4 regions of the Modestobacter sp. SYSU DS0290 genome follow, and region 4 is predicted to be linked to each of the others. Evidence: riboswitches for the same ligand, from Rfam matches in the RefSeq annotation. Region 4 holds a riboswitch; each other region holds the start of a gene.
What was found. A riboswitch is a leader RNA that binds a small molecule or an ion and turns the genes downstream of it on or off. The one in region 4 is predicted to bind thiamine pyrophosphate.
Positions count from the first base shown of each region.

Region 1 (5,087 bases), on a different contig from region 4:
CTGGCCCCGGGCGATCCACCGGACTGGACCGGCTGAGCCAGCACTGTGCGGTGCGCGTTGGTTCCCGGCCGGGGAACTGGCTCCGCGCGCACGGTGCCCTGGGCAGTGCCCGGGGCCCGCGCACCACGGGATCCCCCGGACTGGTCAGTCCGGGGGACAGGCGGTCGACGGGGCGTCGGGAACCACCCCAGACTGCCCGCATGACCCGGGACGGCGCGGCGGAGGCCGAGATCGACGACCTCATCAACCGTGGCTGCGACCTGGCGGACGCCGGGGACCACGCAGGCGCGGCGGTCGCGTTCGGGCGGGCGGCCGCGCGCGGCTCGGCGCTGGCCTGGTTCAACCTGGGCAACAGCCTGGCCGAGCTGCGCCGCTGGGACGAGGCCGTGCAGGCCTACCAGCGGGCCGCGGCCGACGGTGAGGACGACGCCTGGCTCAACCTGGCGATCGCGTTGTTGCACGTGGAACGGTGGGCCGACGCCGAGGAGGCGGCCCGCGAGGCACTGGCCGCCGGCGACCGCGGGGCCTGGGCCACGCTGGGTGCCGCCCAGCTGGAGCAGGGGCTGCGCGAGGAGGCGCGGACGACGTTCCGCCGCGGCGCGGAACTCGGCGACCTGGACGCCGCCGTGCAGCTGGCCTGGTCACTGCGTGAGGACGGCGAGCTGACCGCAGCGCAGGCGTGGATGCAGCGCGCCGCCGACGGTGGCGACCCCTCCGCCCGGGCCGTGCTGGCGTGCTGGCGCTGGGACGAGACGCGCGATCCCGCGCTCGAGGACGAGCTGCGCGCGGGCGCCGACCTGCACCCCTCCACCCGGGTCGACCTGGCCGACCTGCTGCGCACCGCCGGGCGGCTGGAGGAGGCGCGGAGCGTCCTGGAGGCGGGCGCGCTGCGCGGCGAGGAGGAGAGCTGGCGCCCGCTGGGCACCCTGCTCGCCGAGGAGTTCGACCACCCGGTCGCCGCCGCGGCCGCCTACCGGGCCGGCATCGACGGCGGTGACCTGCACTGCCACCACGACCTCGGGGTCCTGCTGCTGGACCAGGGCGACGTCGACGGTGCGATCGAGCAGCTGCTGCGCGGCGCCGAGGGGGGCGACCAGCTGGCCGCCCGGGTGCTGCGTCAGCTGCTGGACGCGGAGGGCTGAGTCCCCCGGTCCGCCACCGGCAGGCTCACCACCAGCCGGCGAAGTGGTGCACCGGGCCGTGCCCGGAGCCGACTCCGAGCGTCTCCCCCGCGGTCAGCGCGGCCTGCAGGTAGTCCCGGGCCCGGTCGACCAGGGGCGCCCAGTCCACCGGCCGTCCCGCCTGCCGCTCCTGGGCGGCCAGCGCTGCCAGCGCCGAGGAGAGCGTGCAGCCGGTGCCGTGGGTCGACGTCGTCACCACCCGCGGGCGCCGGGTCTCGACCACGCGGTCGGCGGTGACCAGCACGTCGACGCTCTCGTCCCCGCCCAGGTGCCCACCCTTGAGTAGCACCGCGGCCGGGCCCAGCGCCAGCAGCGCCCGTGCCTGCTCCGGCAGCTCGTCCACCGTGGTGGCCGGCGCGACGTCCAGCAGCGCCGCGGCCTCCGGCACGTTCGGGGTGATCAGGTCGCTGACCGGCAGCAGGTCGGTGCGCACGGCGGCGACCGCCTCCTCCGAGATCAGCCGGTCCCCGCTGGTCGCCACCATCACCGGGTCGCAGACCACCGGACCGCCCGGCCGCTCGGCCAGCGCGGCGGCCACCTCGCGGACCACCTCCGCGGTGCCGAGCATGCCGAGCTTGGTGGCGTGCACCGTCACGTCGGCGAACAGGGTGCGCAGCTGCTCCCCGACGAACTCCGCCGGGACGCCGTGCACGCCGGTGACGCCGCGGGTGTTCTGCGCGGTGAGCGCGGTGAGCACCGCGGTGCCGTAGGTGCCCAGCGCGCTGAAGGTCTTCAGATCGGCCTGGATGCCGGCCCCGCCGCTGGGGTCGGAGCCGGCGACGGTGAGGGCGACGGCGGCGGTCATCGGTCGATCAGCTCCCGGGTCAGGGTGGTGCGCAGTGCGTGGGCGGCGGCCGCGGGGTCGGCGGCGGCGCAGATCTCGGAGACGACACAGACCCCGTCGACCCCGGTGGCGGCGACCTGGGCGGCGTTCGCGGCGGAGATGCCACCGATCGCGACGGCGGCCACCCCGCCGGCGTGCGCCCGGGCGGCGAGTGCGCGGGTGCCGGCCAGCCCGAGCCCGGTGCCGGCGTCGGGCTTGGTCGGGGTGGCCCACACCGGGCTCAGCCCGACCAGGTCCACGGTCCCCCGCGGCAGCGCGAGCACCTCCGTGAGGTCGGCGTCGTCCCCCACGGAGACACCGAGGACGGCGTCCGGGCCGAGCAACGCCCGCACCTCGGTGGCCGGCAGGTCGTCCTGCCCGACGTGCACCCCGTCGGCGCCGGCGATCAGCGCCACGTCGACGGCGTCGTTGACCACCAGCGCCACCTCCGGCGGGAGGACCTGCTGCACCGCGCGGGTGAGCGCCAGCAGGTCGCGCCGGCTCGCGGTCTTGTCCCGCACCTGCACCGCGGTCACCCCGCCGGCGACCGCGGCCGCCACCACCTCCGGCACCGACCGCGGCGCGCAGAGCAGCGTGTCGGTGACCAGGTAGAGGGTGGGGTCGAACGCCCGCCGCATCAGGCGGTGCGGACGTCGGCGCGGCTGAGCGCCTCGCCGTCGATGGCGTCGAGGGCGTCCAGCCACTGCGGGGCGAAGGTGCCCGGCCCGTCGGCGAGGTCGGCGGCGACCTCGGCGGCCAGCGCCACGTGCGCGTGGGCGGCGACGGTGCCCAGCAGCGGGTCGCCGGTGGCGGCGACGTAGGCGGCGGTGAGCGCCCCCAGGGCGCAGCCGGCGCCGGTCGTCCGGGTGAGCAGTGCCGAACCACCGCCGACGCGCAGCGTCCGCTCGCCGTCGGTGACGACGTCCACCGGCCCGCTGACCGCGACCACGCCGCCGGTGCGCCGGGCCAGCGTCGCGGCGACCTCCACCGCGTCGTCCGGGTCGGCGGTGCTGTCCACCCCACGGCCACCCGCGCCGGCCCCGGCCAGGGCGAGCACCTCGGAGGCGTTGCCGCGGACCACGGTGGGTCGCAGCTCCACCAGGTCGGCGGCGAGCGCGGTGCGGAACCCGAGTCCGCCGACGGCGACCGGGTCGAGCACCCACGGAGTGCCCGCCTCGCCCGCGGCCCGGGCGGCCAGGCGCATCGCGTCGGCCGTGCGCTGGGAGACGGTGCCGACGTTGACCAGCACCGCGGAGGCGACGGCGGCGAACTCGCCGGCCTCGGCCGGGTCGTCGACCATCGCCGGGGCCGCGCCCACGGCGAGCAGCGCGTTGGCGGTGATCGCCTGGACCACGGTGTTGGTGAGGCAGTGCACCAGGGGTGCGGTGTCGCGCAGCGCCTCGCGGGCGGTGCGCAGGGAACTGGCGTCCACGCGTGACATCCCTTCGCCAGTGCGAACTGGAGCAGGTTCGACGGGTGTGTTCTCAGTCCCGGCGGGACACCCCGTGTCAGGACAGCGACGCTAACACCGCACCGCGGCCACCCGGCGGGGAGCGGCTTGCGACCATGGGTCGGTGACCGCCACACCCCGCCTGCGTCAGGCACCGTTCGCCGAGCTGACACCGGCCGAGCTCTACGGGATCCTCCGGCTGCGGGTCGACGTCTTCGTCGTCGAGCAGGCCTGCCCCTATCCGGAGCTCGACGGCCGCGACACCGAGCCGACCACCGAGCACCTCTGGTTCGCCGCCGACGACGGCACGGTGCTGGCCACGATCCGGGTGCTGCACAACGGTGAGGACCGCGCCATCGGCCGGGTGGCCACTGCCGTGGGCGCGCGTGGCCGCGGGCTGTCGGCCGACCTGATCCGCCGCGGCATCGAGCTGTGCGACGGTCGCACGATCGACATCGGCGCCCAGGCGTACCTGGAGAGCTGGTACGAGCGCTTCGGCTTCCGCCGGTCGGGTCCGGACTACGACGAGGACGGCATCCTGCACCTGCCGATGCGGCTGCCGGCGGCGCCGGGCTGAGCAGGGGTGGAGTCGGCGGCCTGGCCGACACCGCGTCACCAGGCCGCCCCGATGGCCGCCCGACCAGTCACCCAGTGGAGTGGCACCGTGACGGGTGGTCTTCCGGCGCCGGTCGCCCCGGTCCTAGCCTCGGGCCCGCAGGGGGTGACCGGAGCGGCCGTCCTCCCGGAGCCCCGGAGAGCCAGGCATGACGAAGGTGACGCCCCGCCGTCCCAGCCGTCGCGCGACGCGACGGGGGGCGGTCATGTCCGCGGCCGGTGCGCTGGTGCTCGCCACCGCCCTGGTGTGGCAGTCGGCCTACGCGGGGTTCACCGTCACCACCGGCGCCCTCGCGCTGCCCACCGTGAGCACCGGGACAGTGGTCCTGTCCGACGACGCCGGCGGCACCATGTTCACGATCCCGGACCTGAAGCGAGGAGGCACCGGCACCCGGTGCATCACGGTGACCTCCACCGGCACCGTGCCGGCGAGCGTCCGCATGTACGTCACCGGACGTTCGGACTCCAACGGCCTGGCCGACGCCCTGAGGCTCACGGTCCGGATCGGCACCGGCGGCGGGTACGCCGACTGCGCGGGCTTCCGCTCGAACGCGTCGGTGTACGACGGAACGCTGGCCGCCTTCCCCGCGGACCGGTGGGCCGACGGCCGGGGCGACTGGACGACGTCGGGCGACCCGGCCGGCGACCAGCGGACCTACGAGATCACCTACACCCTCCCGGTCAACAGCCCGGGCAGGGTGCAGGGCGGGTCGGCGACGGTGACCTTCGTCTGGGAGGCCCAGTCCCGATGAGTGCCTCCCCGGATGTCACGCCGGTGACCGCCACCTGGCGGCAGAGCCGCACGGCGCTCGCCGGCACGGTCCTGGCGCGCACCGTGCTGGGCACCCTGGTGCTGCTCGTCCTCGTCTCGGTGGCGCCGGCCGTGGCCGGCTGGCAGTCCACCGTGGTGCTCTCCGGCTCCATGGCACCGGGCGTGCAGCCCGGCGACGTGGCACTGGTCCGGCCGGTGGACGTGGCCTCGGTCCAGCCCGGGCAGGTGCTGCTCGTCGACGACCCC
Region 1 is NZ_JBJHAI010000005.1:168,966-174,052, reverse strand. Features, by position in the region: gene ACI795_RS07275 (DNA polymerase IV) at 1-36, shown strand, start outside; gene ACI795_RS07270 (tetratricopeptide repeat protein) at 201-1,142, shown strand; gene thiD (bifunctional hydroxymethylpyrimidine kinase/phosphomethylpyrimidine kinase) at 1,168-1,986, opposite strand; gene thiE (thiamine phosphate synthase) at 1,983-2,642, opposite strand; gene thiM (hydroxyethylthiazole kinase) at 2,642-3,436, opposite strand; TPP riboswitch at 3,428-3,520, opposite strand; gene ACI795_RS07250 (GNAT family N-acetyltransferase) at 3,579-4,031, shown strand; gene ACI795_RS07245 (hypothetical protein) at 4,276-4,821, shown strand; gene ACI795_RS07240 (LamG-like jellyroll fold domain-containing protein) at 4,845-5,087, shown strand, end outside.
Region 1: another riboswitch for thiamine pyrophosphate. It lies ahead of thiM (hydroxyethylthiazole kinase); the one in region 4 lies ahead of ACI795_RS05025 (purine-cytosine permease family protein).

Region 2 (5,087 bases), on a different contig from region 4:
CCCCTGGTGCCACCGTCTGCGCCAGCTCGGTCACCGGCAGGTACACCCGCCCGCCCTCGTCGCGGAACTGGGCGGACTTCTCCGCCATCCCGGCCCGCAGCGCCTCCGCGTCGTCCAGCCCCTTCCGGGCGGCGTAGGCGCGCACGTCCTGGCTGATCCGCATCGAGCAGAAGTGCGGTCCGCACATCGAGCAGAAGTGCGCCGTCTTCGCCGCCGGCGCCGGCAGCGTCTCGTCGTGCATCTCCCGGGCCGTGGTCGGGTCGAGCGAGAGGTTGAACTGGTCCTCCCAGCGGAACTCGAACCGGGCATCGGACAGTGCGTCGTCCCAGGCCTGGGCACCGGGGTGCCCCTTGGCCAGGTCTGCGGCGTGCGCGGCGATCTTGTAGGTGATGACGCCGTCCTTGACGTCGTCCCGGTCCGGCAGGCCGAGGTGCTCCTTGGGCGTGACGTAGCAGAGCATCGCCGTCCCGTACCAGCCGATCATCGCCGCGCCGATCGCGCTGGTGATGTGGTCGTAGCCGGGCGCGACATCGGTGGTCAGCGGGCCCAGGGTGTAGAACGGCGCCTCGTCGCAGACCTCCAGCTGGAGGTCCATGTTCTCCTTGATCTTGTGCATCGGGACGTGCCCCGGCCCCTCGACCATCACCTGCACGTCGTGCTCCCAGGCGATCTTCGTGAGCTCGCCGAGCGTGCGCAGCTCGCTGAACTGGGCCTCGTCGTTGGCGTCGGCGATGCAGCCGGGGCGCAGCCCGTCGCCGAGGGAGAACGTCACGTCGTAGGCGGCCATCAGCTCGCACATCTCGCGGAAGTGCGTGTAGAGGAAGTTCTCCTCGTGGTGCGCCAGGCACCACGCCGCCATGATCGACCCGCCGCGGGACACGATCCCGGTCTTGCGCCCGGCGGCCAGCGGCACGTACCGCAGCAGCACCCCGGCGTGCACGGTCACGTAGTCGACGCCCTGCTCGAACTGCTCGACCAGGGTGTCCCGGTAGATCTCCCAGGACAGGTCCTCGGCCTTGCCGTTCACCTTCTCCAGCGCCTGGTAGATCGGCACCGTCCCGATCGGGACGGCGCTGTTGCGGATGATCCACTCGCGGGTGGTGTGGATGTTCCGGCCGGTGGAGAGGTCCATGACCGTGTCCGCGCCCCACCGGGTCGCCCAGGTCATCTTCGCGACCTCCTCCTCGATGGAGGAGGCGACCGCGCTGTTGCCGATGTTGGCGTTGATCTTGACCAGGAGGTTGCGGCCGATCGCCATCGGCTCGGACTCCGGGTGGTTCACGTTGGCCGGCAGGACGGCGCGGCCGCGCGCGATCTCGCTGCGGACGTGCTCGACGGGGACGCCCTCGCGCAGCGCCACGAACTCCATCTCGGCGGTCACCTCGCCCCGGCGGGCGTACGCCAGCTGGGTCACCGTGCGTCCGGGCAGCGCTCGCCGCGGCTGGTGGGCCGTGGCGAAGACGCTGTCCAGGTCGCGCCCGTCGTCGGCGCGGCGGCCGTCGTCCACCGGCTGCACGGGGCGGCCGGTGTACGCCTCGGTGTCACCGCGCTCGCCGATCCAGGTCGCGCGCAGCCGGGGCAGGCCCCGGCGGACGTCGGTCACGACGGCGGGGTCCGTGTACGGCCCGGAGGTGTCGTAGAGGACGACGCTGTCGCCGGTGGTGAGCTGGACCTCCCGCATCGGCACCCGCAGATCCGGGCGACTGCCGGCGAGGTACGTCTTGCGGGAGCCGGGGAACGCGCCGTTCTCGGCCTCGGACGGGCTGGGGGCAGCAGTCATCAGGGGTTCCTCCCTACGCCGGTGCGAACCGGATCAGGTACGAACGGTCAGCGGCCGGTCCTGCCGCCCTCTCAGCCTCGGTTCGTGAGGCTCCCGCGGGTCGTGGTCACCCTAGGGCCGCGCTGCTGCCCAGCACCAGCAGCAGTGCGGCTCAGTCGGTGAAGCAGGCGGTCAGCGCAGCCACCATCAGCGGGACGTCGCGGGCGCTGGCCAGCTCCCGCGCCGAGTGCATGGCGAGCATCGGGGCGCCGACGTCCACCGTGGGGATGCCCAGCCGGGTCGCGGTCAGCGGGCCGATCGTCGAGCCGCACGGCAGGTCGGCCCGGGAGACGAAGTGCTGCACCGGCACCCCGGCCCCGGCGCACCGCTCGGCGAACCACCCGCTGGAGGCTGCATCGGTGGCGTAGGCCTGGTTGGCGTTCAGCTTCAGCACCGGGCCACCGCCGAGCACGGGGGCGTGCGCCGGCTCGTGCCGGTCGGACCGGGTCGGGTGCACCGCGTGCGCCATGTCCGCCGACACCAGCCGCGACCGGGCCAGCGCCCGGGGCAGCGCCTGGACGTCGCCGCCGTCGGTGAGGGCCACCAGCCGGGTCACGACGTCCTCCAGGAAGCTGCCGCGTGCCCCGGACATCGAGCCGCTGCCGACCTCCTCGTGGTCGTTGGCGACGAACAGCTGGGTGCGCGGGCCGCCGGTCGCGGCGATCAGCGCCGTCACGCCGGCGTGGCAGCTCGCCTCGTTGTCCAGCCGGGGTGCGGCGATCCAGGTGCCGTCGGCGCCGGTGACCCCGGCCGGCTGGGTGTCGGCGAGCACCAGGTCGTGCCCGACGACGTCGAGCGGGTCGGCGCTGAGCTCGGTGGCGAGCCACTCCAGCAGGTCGGGGTAGTCGAGGTCGTTCGACCAGACCGGCACCAGTTCGCGCTGGGGATCCAGCGTCAGCCCGTCGCGGACGCTGCGGTCGAGGTGGATCGCCAGGGACGGCAGCCGCAGCGGCGCCCCGGGCAGCCGGACCAGCGCCGTCGTCCCTCCGCGCAGCGCGACCCTGCCGGCCACGGTCAGCTCGCGGTCCAGCCAGGTGTGCCACAGCCCGCCGCCGTAGGGCTCGACGCCGACCAGCCGGTAGCCGGCCTGCCGGACGTCGGAGTGCGGGCGCACCTTGAACGTGGGGGAGTCGGTGTGCGCCCCGACCAGCCGCAGCCCGGCCTCGGCGGACGGCGCGCTGCCCACCCGGAAGGCGATCAGGCTGCCGTGCCGGACGACGAAGTGCTCCCCGCCCGGCGCCAACTCCCAGGCGTCGGTCTCGACCAGCTCGGTGAACCCGGCCTCGACCAGGCGGCGGGCCATCTCGGCCACCGCGTGCCCCGGGGAGGGGGAGGCGTCGATGAAGGCGCGCAGGTCGTCGCCGAGGGCGAGGTCGTCGGTCGGGGTCTCCGGCATGCGCCCATCGTGCCCCGGGAGACCGGGGTCGGTGCCGGCGCCCACCCTCGACCAGGTGGACGCCGCGAGCCCGGCCCAGTGCCGGCGGACCTGGGGGGCCACCCGCCTGGCCTGCGTTTCGCCGAGCGGGGGCGGGTAGAGCCACTGCCGTGGCGGACGACGACATCGAGATCCAGGGCCAGGGCGAGCACGAGTACGTGGTGGTGCAGGCCACCGAGGCCGAGGACGTGACCACCTGGTTCAAGCTCACCCCCGAGGTGCTCGACCGGCTGGGCACCGACGACGAGGAGGACGTCGTGCTGCGCACGGTCCGGTTCCTCCGCCGGCACCAGGACGTCGCCGACTTCCCCGACGTCGTCGAGCTGGAGGACGTGATCGCCAGCTACGAGGACTACCTGCCGGCGATGGCCGAGGAGTGACCAGCCGCCGTCCGCGGTGAGATGCTGCGCAGCGTGACGCAGCCCACCGACCCCGCCGCGCTCGCCGACGCCCTCGAGTCGACCGGGTACCTGCCGGACGAGGGCCTGGCGACGGCGGCGTACCTGGCGCTGGTCATGCACCGCCCGCTGTTCCTGGAGGGCGAGGCCGGCGTCGGCAAGACCGCGCTGGCCCGGGCGCTGGCCGAGGTCACCGGCCGCCCGCTGTACCGGCTGCAGTGCTACGAGGGGCTGGAGGCCAGCCACGCCCTCTACGACTGGGACTTCGGCCGGCAGCTGCTGCACCTGCGGGCCGCCGAGGCCGCGCACGCGACCGGTGACACCGAGCAGCTGGAGGCCGGGCTCTACGACCGGCGGTTCCTGCTGGCCCGCCCGCTGCTGCAGGCGCTGGAGGGCTCCCCGTCGGTGCTGCTCGTCGACGAGGTCGACCGGGCCGACGACGAGTTCGAGGCCTTCCTGCTCGAGGTGCTCAGCGACTTCACCATCTCGGTGCCCGAGCTGGGCACCATCCGCGCGGAGACGCCACCGCTGGTCGTGCTCACCTCCAACCGCACCCGGGAGGTGCACGACGCGCTCAAGCGCCGCTGCCTCTACCACTGGCTGGAACACCCGGACTTCGAACGCGAGGTGGCGATCCTGCGCCGCCGGCTGCCGGAGGTGACCGAGTCACTGGCTCGCCAGGTCGCCCGGGCCACCGGCCGGCTGCGCGAGCTCGACCTGCTCAAGCCCCCCGGCGTCGCCGAGGCGATGGACTGGGCGAGCGCGCTGCACGCCCTGGGCTGCCGCGAGCTCGACCCGGACACCGCCGCCCGCACCCTGGGCGCGGTGCTCAAGTACCGGGAGGACGGCGAGCGGGTCCGCTCGCTGGCCCGGGGGGCGCTCTTCGGTGCCTGACATCCGTGACGTCGTCTCGACCGTGCTCGGGTTCGCCCGCACGCTGCGGCACGCCGGGGTCGCCGCCTCGCCCGACCGGGTCGAGGCGATGCTCGCCGCCGTCGCGCACCTCGACGTCCTCGACGCCACCGCCGTCTACTGGGCCGGCCGGCTGACCCTGTGCGGCAGCCCCGACGACCTCGACCGCTACGACGCCGCGTTCGCCGCCTGGTTCGGTGGCGAGGCGCCCCGCCAGCGGCGGGGTGCGCCGGCCGAGCCGCCGCGGGCGGCCACCATGGCCCCGCTGGGCAGTGGGGACGGCGGTGAGCCCGGCGAGGAGCCGTCGGACCTGGCGACGAAGGCCAGCGGCGAGGAGGTGCTGCGGCACCGGGACGTCGCCGAGCTGACCGGCCCGGAGCGCGCGGAGCTGCGCCGGCTGTTCGCCCTGCTCGCCCCGGCCACCCCGATGCGGCGGTCGCGGCGACGCGGCCCCTCCCCGCACGGCGCCGTCGACGCCGCCCGCACCGTGCGCCGGGCGCTGCGGGACGGCGGCGGGGAGGTG
Region 2 is NZ_JBJHAI010000005.1:40,340-45,426, reverse strand. Features, by position in the region: gene thiC (phosphomethylpyrimidine synthase ThiC) at 1-1,780, opposite strand, end outside; TPP riboswitch at 1,774-1,887, opposite strand; gene ACI795_RS06675 (M18 family aminopeptidase) at 1,932-3,215, opposite strand; gene ACI795_RS06670 (hypothetical protein) at 3,365-3,634, shown strand; gene ACI795_RS06665 (AAA family ATPase) at 3,668-4,546, shown strand; gene ACI795_RS06660 (vWA domain-containing protein) at 4,539-5,087, shown strand, end outside.
Region 2: another riboswitch for thiamine pyrophosphate. It lies ahead of thiC (phosphomethylpyrimidine synthase ThiC); the one in region 4 lies ahead of ACI795_RS05025 (purine-cytosine permease family protein).

Region 3 (5,087 bases), on a different contig from region 4:
CGGTTCCTGCACGTGGGCGCAGGGGTGGACGAGGTGCTCGAGGCCTACGCGGCCGACCACGGGCACCGGGTGGTCCGCCCGGGCTGAGGATCAGCTCACCGCGCGGATGGTGCGCGGCATCGCCAGCGCCATGACCAAGCCGAGCGCGAGGACGGCGGTGCTCACCCCGAAGGCCCACTGGTAGGAGAGGGCGTCGGTCAGCCAGCCGGCGACCAGCGGCCCGCAGACCGCCCCCAGGTCGGCGACCATCTGGAACACCGCGACCACCTGCCCGCTGCGGGCCGGGCTCACATCGCCCACCACCGCGGCCGGCACGCTGGCCAGCAGCGAGGCGGCCAGGCCGAAGCTGGCCATGGAGAGCAGGAACGCACCCGTCGCCGGCGGCAGCACCAGCACGGCGAGCGACGCGGTGGCCAGGGCCGAGCCGAGGACCAGCGAAGGGCGGCGGCCCCAGCGGTCGGCGAGCGCCCCGGCGCGCAGCAGGCCGACCGCCTGGGCCACCGACCCGGCCAGCAGCCCGGCACCGGCCCAGGCGACCGTCTTGCCGAGCTCCTCGGTCACGTACAGCGGCACCAGCGAGTTGCGCACCCCGAACAGCACCCAGCCCACGCCGAGGTTGGCCACCAGCGCGGCCAGGTAGGCCCGCGAGCGCAGCGCCGCCCGGAGGCCTCCGCTGGGCGCCTCCACGCCGGGGGCGGCCGCCGTGTCGGCTCCGCCGCCCTGGTCGACGCCGGAGGCCACCGGCGCGGCCGGCACCTCGACTGCCGGTCGCGTGGGGGTCCGCAGCAGGACCAGCGCGACCGCCCCGGCGACCAGCAGGAAGCCGGCGTAGACGAAGAACGGCAGCCGTGGGGAGACCTCGGCGAGGAAGCCGCCGGCGCCCGGACCGGCGATGCCGCCGAGGATGAAGCCGCCCTGGTAGGTGGCCGCGGCCCGGCCGCGCTGGGCGGGCGGGGCGGTGCGCAGCAGCAGCGACAGCGCGGCCACGGTGAACATCGCGCTGCCCACCCCGCCGGCCGCGCGCAGCGCGACGAACACCGGGTAGCTGCCGGCGAGCCCGGCCGCGCCGGTGGTGACCGCGACGATCAGCAGCCCGGCCGCCAGCACCACCCGCTCGCCGATCCGCTCGACCAGCGAGCCACCGGCGAACGCGGAGACGAACCGGAAGAAGGCGAACGCGCTGATCGCGAAGCCGACCGCCGTCGTCCCCACCCCGTAGGACCGGGCGAACAGCGGGATCGCCGGCGCGACCACGCCGAAGCCCAGCGCGACGACGAAGGCGACGATGGCGAGGACGCCGACCTCGCGGGGCAGTGCGGTCTCCCCGCGGTGGCGTCGCACGAGGAGCGATCCTGACACGGCCCCCCGACCGTTATGGCGTGAGCACCAGCCGGCCGGCGACGTCGCCGGCGCGCAGCCGCTCCAGCGCGTCGTTGACCTGGCTCAACGGCAGCGTGCCGGCCACCGGGGGAGCGAGCTGGCCGGCCGCGGCCAGGGCCACCGCCTGCTCCAGTTCGGCCAGGGTGTTGCCCACGCTGGAGAGCACCCGCTGCTCGGCCACGACCATCGCCAGCGGGCTCACGGTGAGGGAGTCGGCGCTGTAGCCGACCAGGACCAGCCGGCCGCGCCGGCCCAGCACCGCGGTGGACAGCTCCAGCGTGGCGGTCACGCCGGCCAGCTCCACGACGACGTCGGCGCCCTGGCCCCCGGAGAGCCGGGTCACGGTGTCGGCCAGGTCGGCGGGGGAGACCGCTGCCGTCGCCCCGGCCGCGCGGGCGGCGGCGCGGCGGGCGTCGTCCCGGCTGACCGCGACGACGGTGGCGCCCCGGCGCCGGGCCTCCTGCACCGCGGCCAGCCCCACTCCACCGCTGCCCATGACCACCAGCAGATCGCCCGGCTCGACGGCGGCCTCGGTCAGCGCGTGCACCGCGGTCGTGCCGGCGCAGCACAGCGGCGCGGCCGCCGCGAACGACAGCTCGTCGGGCAGCCGCACCAGGCAGTGCGCCGGGACGACGAGCTGCTCGGCGAAGGCGCCGTCGGCGGCGAAGGCGAGCACGCCCCGGGGTGCCAGGCAGAGGTTCTGCCGGCCGCGCAGGCACCAGCGGCACGCGCCGCAGAAGAGGTAGTAGTAGACGGCCACCCGGTCGCCCGGGGCCCACCCGGTGACCGCGGAGCCGACCGCCTCGACCGTGCCGGCGGCCTCGTGGCCCAGCGTCATCGGGGTCTTCGCCGGCGCGTACAGCCCGTCGGTGAAGTGCAGTTCGGTGCCGCAGACCCCGGCGGCGCCGATGCGCACGCGCACCTCGTCCGGGCCGGGCTCGGGCACCGGGACGTCGTCCAGGGCCAGTGGCTGGTGTGCCGCGTGGAAACGGGCAGCGAGCATCGGGCAGCTCCCTCCGCCGGTACGAACCGGATCAGGTTGGACGGTCGGCGGGGATCGTCCGCCGTCTCAGCCCGCGCCCGGGCTCCCGTGTGCAGCGCAGAACCTACCCGGCGTGCCCGAAGGGCTCGACGCGGCGCAGGAACGAGCGGATCGCCAGGTGGTGCGAGAGCGGCTCGCGGTGGTCGTCGCACGCCGTCCAGACCTTCTCCCGGTCCGGCGTGTGCAGCTTCGGGTTGTTCCAGACCAGCCGCCAGCGGGCGGGGTGGGTGCAGCCCTTGCCCGAGCAGATCACCGGGGTCGTCGCTTCGGTCACCCGCGCAGTCTGCCGGGCGCCCCTGCCGCCGAACGTGGTGGCCGGACTCCCTGCCGATGACCCGGAGTGTCCGCTCGCGGTGCGGTCGGGCTCGGCACTGGACGCGCTGGCGACCGATGAGCTGCACGGGTCGTGCATCGGGCACTGCTGACCTGAGCCGACGAGCTGGCCTGCCCGGCGCACGGTTCCGTTCCACCGGGCCGGGGTATCCGCACGCCCATGACTGAGACCAAGCCGCTCGCCCTGGTCACCGGTGCCTCCAGCGGCATCGGGCTGGAGCTCGCCAAGCAGTTCGCCCAGCACGGCTACGACGTCGTGGTGAACGCCGAGGACCACACCATCGACACCGCTGCGGCGAAGGTGCGCGCCGAGGGCACCGAGGTGATCCCCGTCCAGGCGGACCTCCGCACCCCGGAGGGCATCGAGCAGCTGTGGACCCGGGTCCAGGGCCTCGGGCGGCCGCTGCACGCCGCCGCGCTCAACGCCGGCGTCGGTCGCGGCGGCGCCTTCGTCGACACCGACTGGGCCGACGACCTCGAGGTCATGCAGCTCAACGTCGTCTCCACCGCCGCCCTGCTGAAGCTGGTGCTGGTGGAGATGACCGGCCGCAACGAGGGCCGGGTGTTGGTGACCTCCTCGATCGCCGCCACCATGCCCGGGGCCTACCAGCCGGTGTACAACGCCTCGAAGTCCTTCGTCCAGTCGCTGACCGAGGCCGTGCAGCAGGAGCTCAAGGACTCCGCCGTCACCATCACCTCGCTGATGCCCGGCCCGACGGACACCGACTTCTTCCGGCGGGCCGACCTGGAGGACACCGCCATGGGCAAGGGCCCCAAGGACGGCGCCGCCGAGGTCGCCGAGCAGGGCTTCGAGGCGATGATGAAGGGCGAGAAGCAGGTCGTCGCCGCCTCGCTGATGACCAAGGCGCAGGGCGCGATGAACAAGGTCCTGCCGGATGCCTTCAAGACCTCCGCGCACGAGGCGATGGCCAAGCCGCGCGACTGACCTCCCGCCCGACCGCTCCGCACGGCGCCCCTCCCGGTCCGCCGGGACGGGCGTCGTCCGGTCCGGGCTTCCGCTGAGCGGAGGCCGACGCAGCGCCGGCACGGGGGTGGGCTGGCACAGTGAGTGCATGGACGACGTCGTCATCTGTTCCCCGGTGCGCACGCCCGTCGGCCGCATGGGCGGCGTCTTCGCCGGCCTGAGCGCCAACCAGCTCGCCGCCACCGCGCTGCGGGCCATCGCCGAGCGGACCGGCTTGGCCGAGGGCGAGGTCGACGACGTCGTGCTCGGCCACTGCAACCCCAGCGGTGAGAACCCCGCCATCGGCCGCATCGCCGCGCTCGACGCGGGGCTGGGGGTCCAGGTGCCGGGGCTGCAGATCGACCGGCGCTGCGGGTCCGGGCTGCAGGCGGTCATCTACGCGGCCATGCAGGTGGCCTCCGGCGCCGGGAAGGTGGTGATCGCCGGCGGCGTGGAGTCGATGAGCAACGTCGAGCACTACGCACTCGGGCTGCGCACCGGCGCCAAGGGTGACGGCGTGATGCTGCACGACCGCCTCGCCCGCGCCCGCGAGACCGCCGGCGGCGTCGACCACCCGGTGCCCGGTGGCATGCTGGAGACCGCGGAGAACGTGCGCCGCGAGCACGGCATCGACCGGCTGGAGCAGGACGCCTGGGCACTCCGCTCGCAGCAGGCGGCGGGCGCCGCGATCCGCGAGGGCCGGTTCGAGGACGAGATCATCGGCGTCGAGGTGCCGGGCACGCGCAAGACCCCCGCCCGCGTCGTCCTCGACGACGAGCACCCCCGGCCGGACACCACCATGGAGGACCTGGCGAAGCTCCGTCCGGTGATGGGCCGGGTCGACCCCGAGGCGACGGTCACCGCCGGCAACGCCTCCGGGCAGAACGACGGCGCCGCGGCGTGCGTCGTCACCACCCGGGCCGAGGCCGATCGGCGCGGCTGGGAGCCCTTCGTCCGGCTGGTCGGCTGGTCGGTGGCCGGCGTGCCGCCGGAGACGATGGGCATCGGCCCGGTGCCGGCCACCGCCGCCGTGTTGGAGCGGACCGGCCTGACCCTGGCCGACATGGACCTCATCGAGCTCAACGAGGCGTTCGCCAGCCAGGTGCTCGCCTGCCTGCAGGCCTGGGGGCTCGGTACCGACGACCGCGAGCGGGTCAACGTCAACGGTTCGGGCATCTCCCTGGGCCACCCCGTCGGCGCCACCGGCGCCCGCATCCTCGCCACCCTGGCCCACGAGATGCGCCGGCGCGAGGCCCGGTACGGCCTGGAGACGATGTGCATCGGCGGCGGCCAGGGCCTGGCCGCGGTCTTCGAGCGGGTGAGCTGACGGCGGCCCCTCAGGCCGGCGGTGCCGTCGACGCCCGCTCG
Region 3 is NZ_JBJHAI010000010.1:125,284-130,370, reverse strand. Features, by position in the region: gene ACI795_RS11025 (potassium channel family protein) at 1-87, shown strand, start outside; gene ACI795_RS11020 (MFS transporter) at 91-1,341, opposite strand; gene ACI795_RS11015 (alcohol dehydrogenase catalytic domain-containing protein) at 1,373-2,383, opposite strand; TPP riboswitch at 2,374-2,482, opposite strand; gene ACI795_RS11010 (hypothetical protein) at 2,487-2,696, opposite strand; gene ACI795_RS11005 (SDR family NAD(P)-dependent oxidoreductase) at 2,916-3,701, shown strand; gene ACI795_RS11000 (acetyl-CoA C-acetyltransferase) at 3,829-5,046, shown strand; gene ACI795_RS10995 (LacI family DNA-binding transcriptional regulator) at 5,057-5,087, opposite strand, start outside.
Region 3: another riboswitch for thiamine pyrophosphate. It lies ahead of ACI795_RS11015 (alcohol dehydrogenase catalytic domain-containing protein); the one in region 4 lies ahead of ACI795_RS05025 (purine-cytosine permease family protein).

Region 4 (5,087 bases):
TCTGGCCCTTCACCGGGCGCACCGGCAGCGGCGGGACGCCGGGCAGGCCGCTGCTGTGCGCGCCCAGGGCGAGGACCACGGTGCCAGCGGCCAGCTCTCCGCCCCCGGCCAGCGTGAGCCCGGTGGCCCGGCCGGCGGTCACGGTGAGCGCCGACGCCCGGTCCCGGACCAGCTGCACCCCGGCCGCGGAGCAGGCGGCCAGCAGGACGGCGTGCAGGGCGCGGCCGTCGACGGAGTGGTCGCCGGCGACGGCCAGCCCGCCGCGGACCCGCGGGGTGAGCGCGGGTTCCCGGCGACGGGTCTCCCGGGGGGTGAGCCGCGCGGCGTCCAGCCCGAGCTCGGTCTGGAAGGCGTGCAGCTCGTCGAGCTGGCGGACGTCGTCGGCGTCGAACCCGACGACCAGGGTGCCGGCGGTGCGCAGCTCCACCGGCAGGCCGGTGACCTGCTCCAGCTCGGCGACGAAGGCCGGGTAGCGCTGCAGCGACGCCACGCACAACCGCAGCAGCGCCTCCTCGCCGTAGGCGGCCTCGGTGACCGGGGCGAGCATCCCGGCGGCCGCGGCGGAGGCCCCCGCGCCGGGTGCGTCGTCCACGACGGTGACCGACAGCCCGCGCTGCGCGGACCGCCAGGCCACCGACAGGCCGATGAGCCCGCCCCCGGCGACGACGACGTCGAGGCTCACGGCGCGCCCCCGAGCTGCCGCAGCAACTCCCGGGTGGCGGCGGCCGGGTCGGCGGCGGCGGAGACCGCGCCCACGACGGCGACCCCGGCGGCGCCGGCGGCCAGCAGCTCCGGCACCCGCGCGGCGGTGACCCCGCCGATGGCGACCACCGGGACGTCGACGGCGGCGGCGACCTCGGCGATGCCGGCCGGGCCGAGCGCGTCGGGCAGCCCGGTCTTGGTCGTCGTCGGCCAGGCGGGGCCGACGCCGAGGTAGTCGGCGCCCTCGGCGACCAGCCGGCGGGCGAGGTCCGGGTCGCGGCAGGTGCCGCCGAGCAGGTGCCCGGGGCCGGCGACCCGGCGGGCGGCGGCCAGCGGCAGGTCACCGGCGCCCAGGTGGGTCCCGTCGGCGCCGACCGCCAGGGCGACGTCCACCCGGTCGTTGACCAGGCAGGTCGCCCCGGCTGGGGCGCAGACCGCCACGACGGCGCGGGCGAACTCGTACAGCTCCCGGTCGGTGCCGCCCTTGGCGCGGACCTGCACGACCGGCGCCCCGGCGGCGACGGCGGCCTCGACCGCGGCCAGCGCCGCCGGCCCGCCGCGGGCGTCGGTGAGCACGTGCAGCCGGCCCAGGGTCACGACCGGCGCCCCCGCAGCAGCGCCGGGGCCCGCACGACCAGGGTGAGGAGCACGGCCACCGCCAGGCTGACCAGCGACGCCGACCAGCCGTTGGCCGGGTCGATGCCCAGGTCGGTCTGCCGCGCGGTCCACCACGCCGTCCAGCTCGCTCCCGGGCCGGCGAAGTACGTGGGCAGGGTGAGCTGGTAGGCGATGAAGCCCGCCACCCACGGCAGCAGCAGCTCCAGGCGGGCGGGTGCCGTGTCGGAGGTGTCCCAGGCCCCGCGGGGGAGCAGCCAGTAGGCCACCAGGAACACCCCGGCCAGCGGCACGAACACCGCGCCGATCAGGAAGAGGAACGGCTCGTAGGCGGCGATGTCGAAGGTCAGCGCCAGCACGGTGGCCACCGCGCCGACGACCAGGACGAGCACCCGCCGGTCGGCCCGGGCGACGACGTTCTGCGCGGAGACCGCCGTCGAGTACAGGTTCGCGAACGCCTCGTCCAGCTCGACGACGACCAGCAGCAGCACCGCCAGCGCGCCCAGCGGCACGGCCAGCAGGGCGTCGACGACGTCCAGGCCGGCGCTGCCGTAGGCGGCCAGCGCGAGCACGCCGAGGGTGAACATCACGACGGTGGCGATGCCGTACCCCACGCTCGCGCCGACGCCGGCGGCCCGGCTGCTGCGCACGTGCCGGCTGTAGTCGGCAGCCAGCGGGATCCAGGAGACCGGCAGGGCGATGACGATGTCGGCCGCCGTCCAGAACGAGGTGGCGCTGCCCTCGGTGAGCTCGGGGAGCGGCTCGCGGAGCACCTGCACGTAGAGGTAGACCAGCGCGGCGAGCGCCGCCCACACCGCGTAGCGGGCGAGCACCCGGACGACGCCCAGCGGCCGCAGCGCCATGGCGGTGGCCAGCACGCCGGCGCCGAGGACGAAGGGCCAGCGCGGGGCGTCGAGCACCCGGGAGGCGGCCTCGGCGATGATCACGATCTCGAAGGTGGCCCAGCCGATGCACTGCACGAGGTTCAGCGCGGTGGGCAGGTAGGAGCTGCGCCGGCCGAGCAGGCCGCGCAGCAGCACCATGGCCGGCACCTGCTCGCGGGCGCCGGCCGCGGCGGTGGCGCCGAGCAGGGCCGCGCCGATGACGGCGCCGACGACGATGGCGCCGATCGTGACCGCGAGCGAGCGACCGGGCAGGACCACGTAGACCGCGGCGACCGGCAGCAGCAGGCTGATCCCGAGGTTGCCCCACAGGCCCAGCGAGTCGCGCAGGCCGAGGGTGCGCGGGGGCGCCTCGGTGAGGGTGAGGGGGGCGTCCCCGGCCACGGGGGACGGGTGGGTGGGGGTGCTCATCAGGTGTCGCTCCCTACGCCGGCATTACCCGGTCAGGTTCCAGCGGTCGGCGGCGCTCAGCCGCCCTCTCAGCCCGGTTCCGCCCGAGCTCCCGCACATGGCATCGGCCATGACGCCCGTCACCCTAGGCCACCGGGGCGCGCGGACCCGCCGCCGGGGAACCCCGCCGTCCGGAACTCGGCTGCCGGGGGCCGGTCTGGCTAGAGTCCCGCCCGTGCCGGTCGACGAGCTGCTGTCCCGTTCCCCCATCGCCTGGCGGGCTGCCACCGCGCACCCGTTCCTGACCGGGGTGCGCGAGGGGACCGTGCCGGTCGCGGCCTTCGACACCTGGCTGGTGCAGGACGCCCGGTTCGTGGCCGACCTGCTGCGCTTCCAGGCCCGGTTGCTGGCCCGCGCGCCCCGCCCGGCGCAGGCGGTGCTGGCCGGGGGCCTGGTCGCGCTGGTCGAGGAGCTGGCCTGGTTCGAGCAGCTGGCCGGAGCCCGCGGCCTGGACCTGGAGGCGCCGACACGGTCGGCCACCACCGCCTACGCCGAGCTGCTGGCCCGGCTCGACGGCGCCGACGTCCCGACCGGCCTCACCGCGCTGTGGACGATCGAGCGCACCTACCTCGACGCCTGGTCCGGCGCGCTCCCCGGCGCACCGCAGTACCGGGAGTTCGTCGAGCACTGGACCGCGCCGGGCTTCGCCGGGTACGTGGCCGGGCTCGCCGCGGCCGCCGACGCGTTCCCGGCGGCCGCCGCCGACGCGGAGGCGGTGTTCGCCGAGGTGGTCACCGCGGAGATCGCCTTCTGGGACATGGCGATGGAGGCGGCGGGGGCCGCGGCGTGAGCGTCGCCGCGGAGCTGTGGGCCGCCGACGCCGATCTGGCCGCGGCTGCGCTGGCGCACCCGTTCGTGCAGGGCATCGCCGACGGCACGCTGCCCCGGGAGCGGTTCGCCGGGTACGTGGCCCAGGACGCCTTCTTCCTCGACGCCTTCGCCCGCGCCTACCGGCTGGGTGCGGAGAGCAGCGGTGACCCCGGGGTGACCGCGGTGCTCGCCGACCTGCGGGCCGGGGTGCAGGAGGAGCTGCGGCTGCACGGCGGTTACGCGCAGCAGTGGGGGATCGACCTCGCCGACGTGCAGCCGCTACCGGCGACGTCGGCCTACACGGAGTTCCTCCTCGATGCCGCCGGGCGGGGGGACCCGGCGCTGACCTGCGCGGCGATGACCCCGTGCATGCGGCTGTACGCCCACCTCGGCCAGCAGCTGGCCGACCGGGCGCACGGGCCCTACCGGGAGTGGGTGGACACCTACGCCGCCCCGCAGTTCGAGGAGCTGGCCGCCACCCTGGAGCGGCTGCTCGACCGGCTGTGCGCCGACGCGTCCGAGGACCGGCTCACCGCGGTGCGGGCCGCCCACCGCCGGGCCATGGAGCTGGAGGTCGGCTTCTTCGACGCCGCGTGGAGCGGTGCCTGAGGTGGCAGGGCTCCTGACGGCCGAGGAGCTGCTCGTCGGCTACGCGGAGGGCGAGCCGGTCTGCGCGCCGGTCAGCGTCACGGTGCCGCCCGGGACCGCGCTGGGGCTGGTGGGGCCGAACGGCGCGGGCAAGTCGACCGTGCTGCAGACCCTGGTCGGGCTGCTCCCGCCGCTGGGCGGCACGGTGCGCTACGCCGGGGAACCGGTCGACGAGCGCTCGGCGGCCTTCCGCGCCGAGGTGGCCACCGTGCTGGACGAGGACGCCTTCTTCCCGGCGCTCACCGGGGTGGAACACCTGCTGCTGACCGCCCGCGGGCACGGCGTGGCCGACCCTGAGGACGTCGTCGCCCGGGAGGTCGAGGCGTTTGGGCTGGCCGGGCGGGCCGAGGCGCTGCCCTCGGCGGTCTCCTCCGGGCAGCGGCGGCGGCTCGCGCTGGCCGCGGCGCTGGTGCGCCCGGCCCGGCTGCTGGTGCTCGACGAGCCCGAGCGCCGGCTGGACACCGGGATGCGCCGGCAGCTGGCCGCCCGGCTGCGCGACGACGTCGCCGCCGGCGCCACGGTGGTGTTCGCCAGCCACGACCCGGAGTTCCTCCGCACCCTGGCCGACGCCGTGCTGGTCGTCGACGACGAGGAGTGCCCGCTGGTCTCCCCGGACGACGCCGTCGCCGCGCTGTCCGAGGGCTGAGCGTTGACCGCCGTCGTCGCCGTCGTCGCCGGGACCGCGGGGCTCAGCGGCGCCGCCGTCCGCCGGGTCACCCGGCGGGCGGCCGCGGCGCGGGCCGACACCAGCTGGGCGACCCTGGTCGGCGACGTCGTCGGCTGGCTGACCTCGCTCGGCATCCTCGTCGCGGTGGTCGGCGGGACCGTCTCCAGCCTCCGCGACCAGATCGCCGCCCGCCCGGCGACCGGGACGGCGGTGCTGCCGGGCGCGGTCACCTCCGTGGTCGCCGCGGTGCTGGTGGTCGCCGGGCTGGCCTGGGTGCTGGCCCGGCTGGGCCC
Region 4 is NZ_JBJHAI010000003.1:113,436-118,522, forward strand. Features, by position in the region: gene thiO (glycine oxidase ThiO) at 1-682, opposite strand, end outside; gene thiE (thiamine phosphate synthase) at 679-1,299, opposite strand; gene ACI795_RS05025 (purine-cytosine permease family protein) at 1,296-2,630, opposite strand; TPP riboswitch at 2,624-2,735, opposite strand; gene ACI795_RS05030 (thiaminase II/PqqC family protein) at 2,845-3,459, shown strand; gene ACI795_RS05035 (TenA family protein) at 3,456-4,088, shown strand; gene ACI795_RS05040 (ABC transporter ATP-binding protein) at 4,090-4,773, shown strand; gene ACI795_RS05045 (DUF6297 family protein) at 4,777-5,087, shown strand, end outside.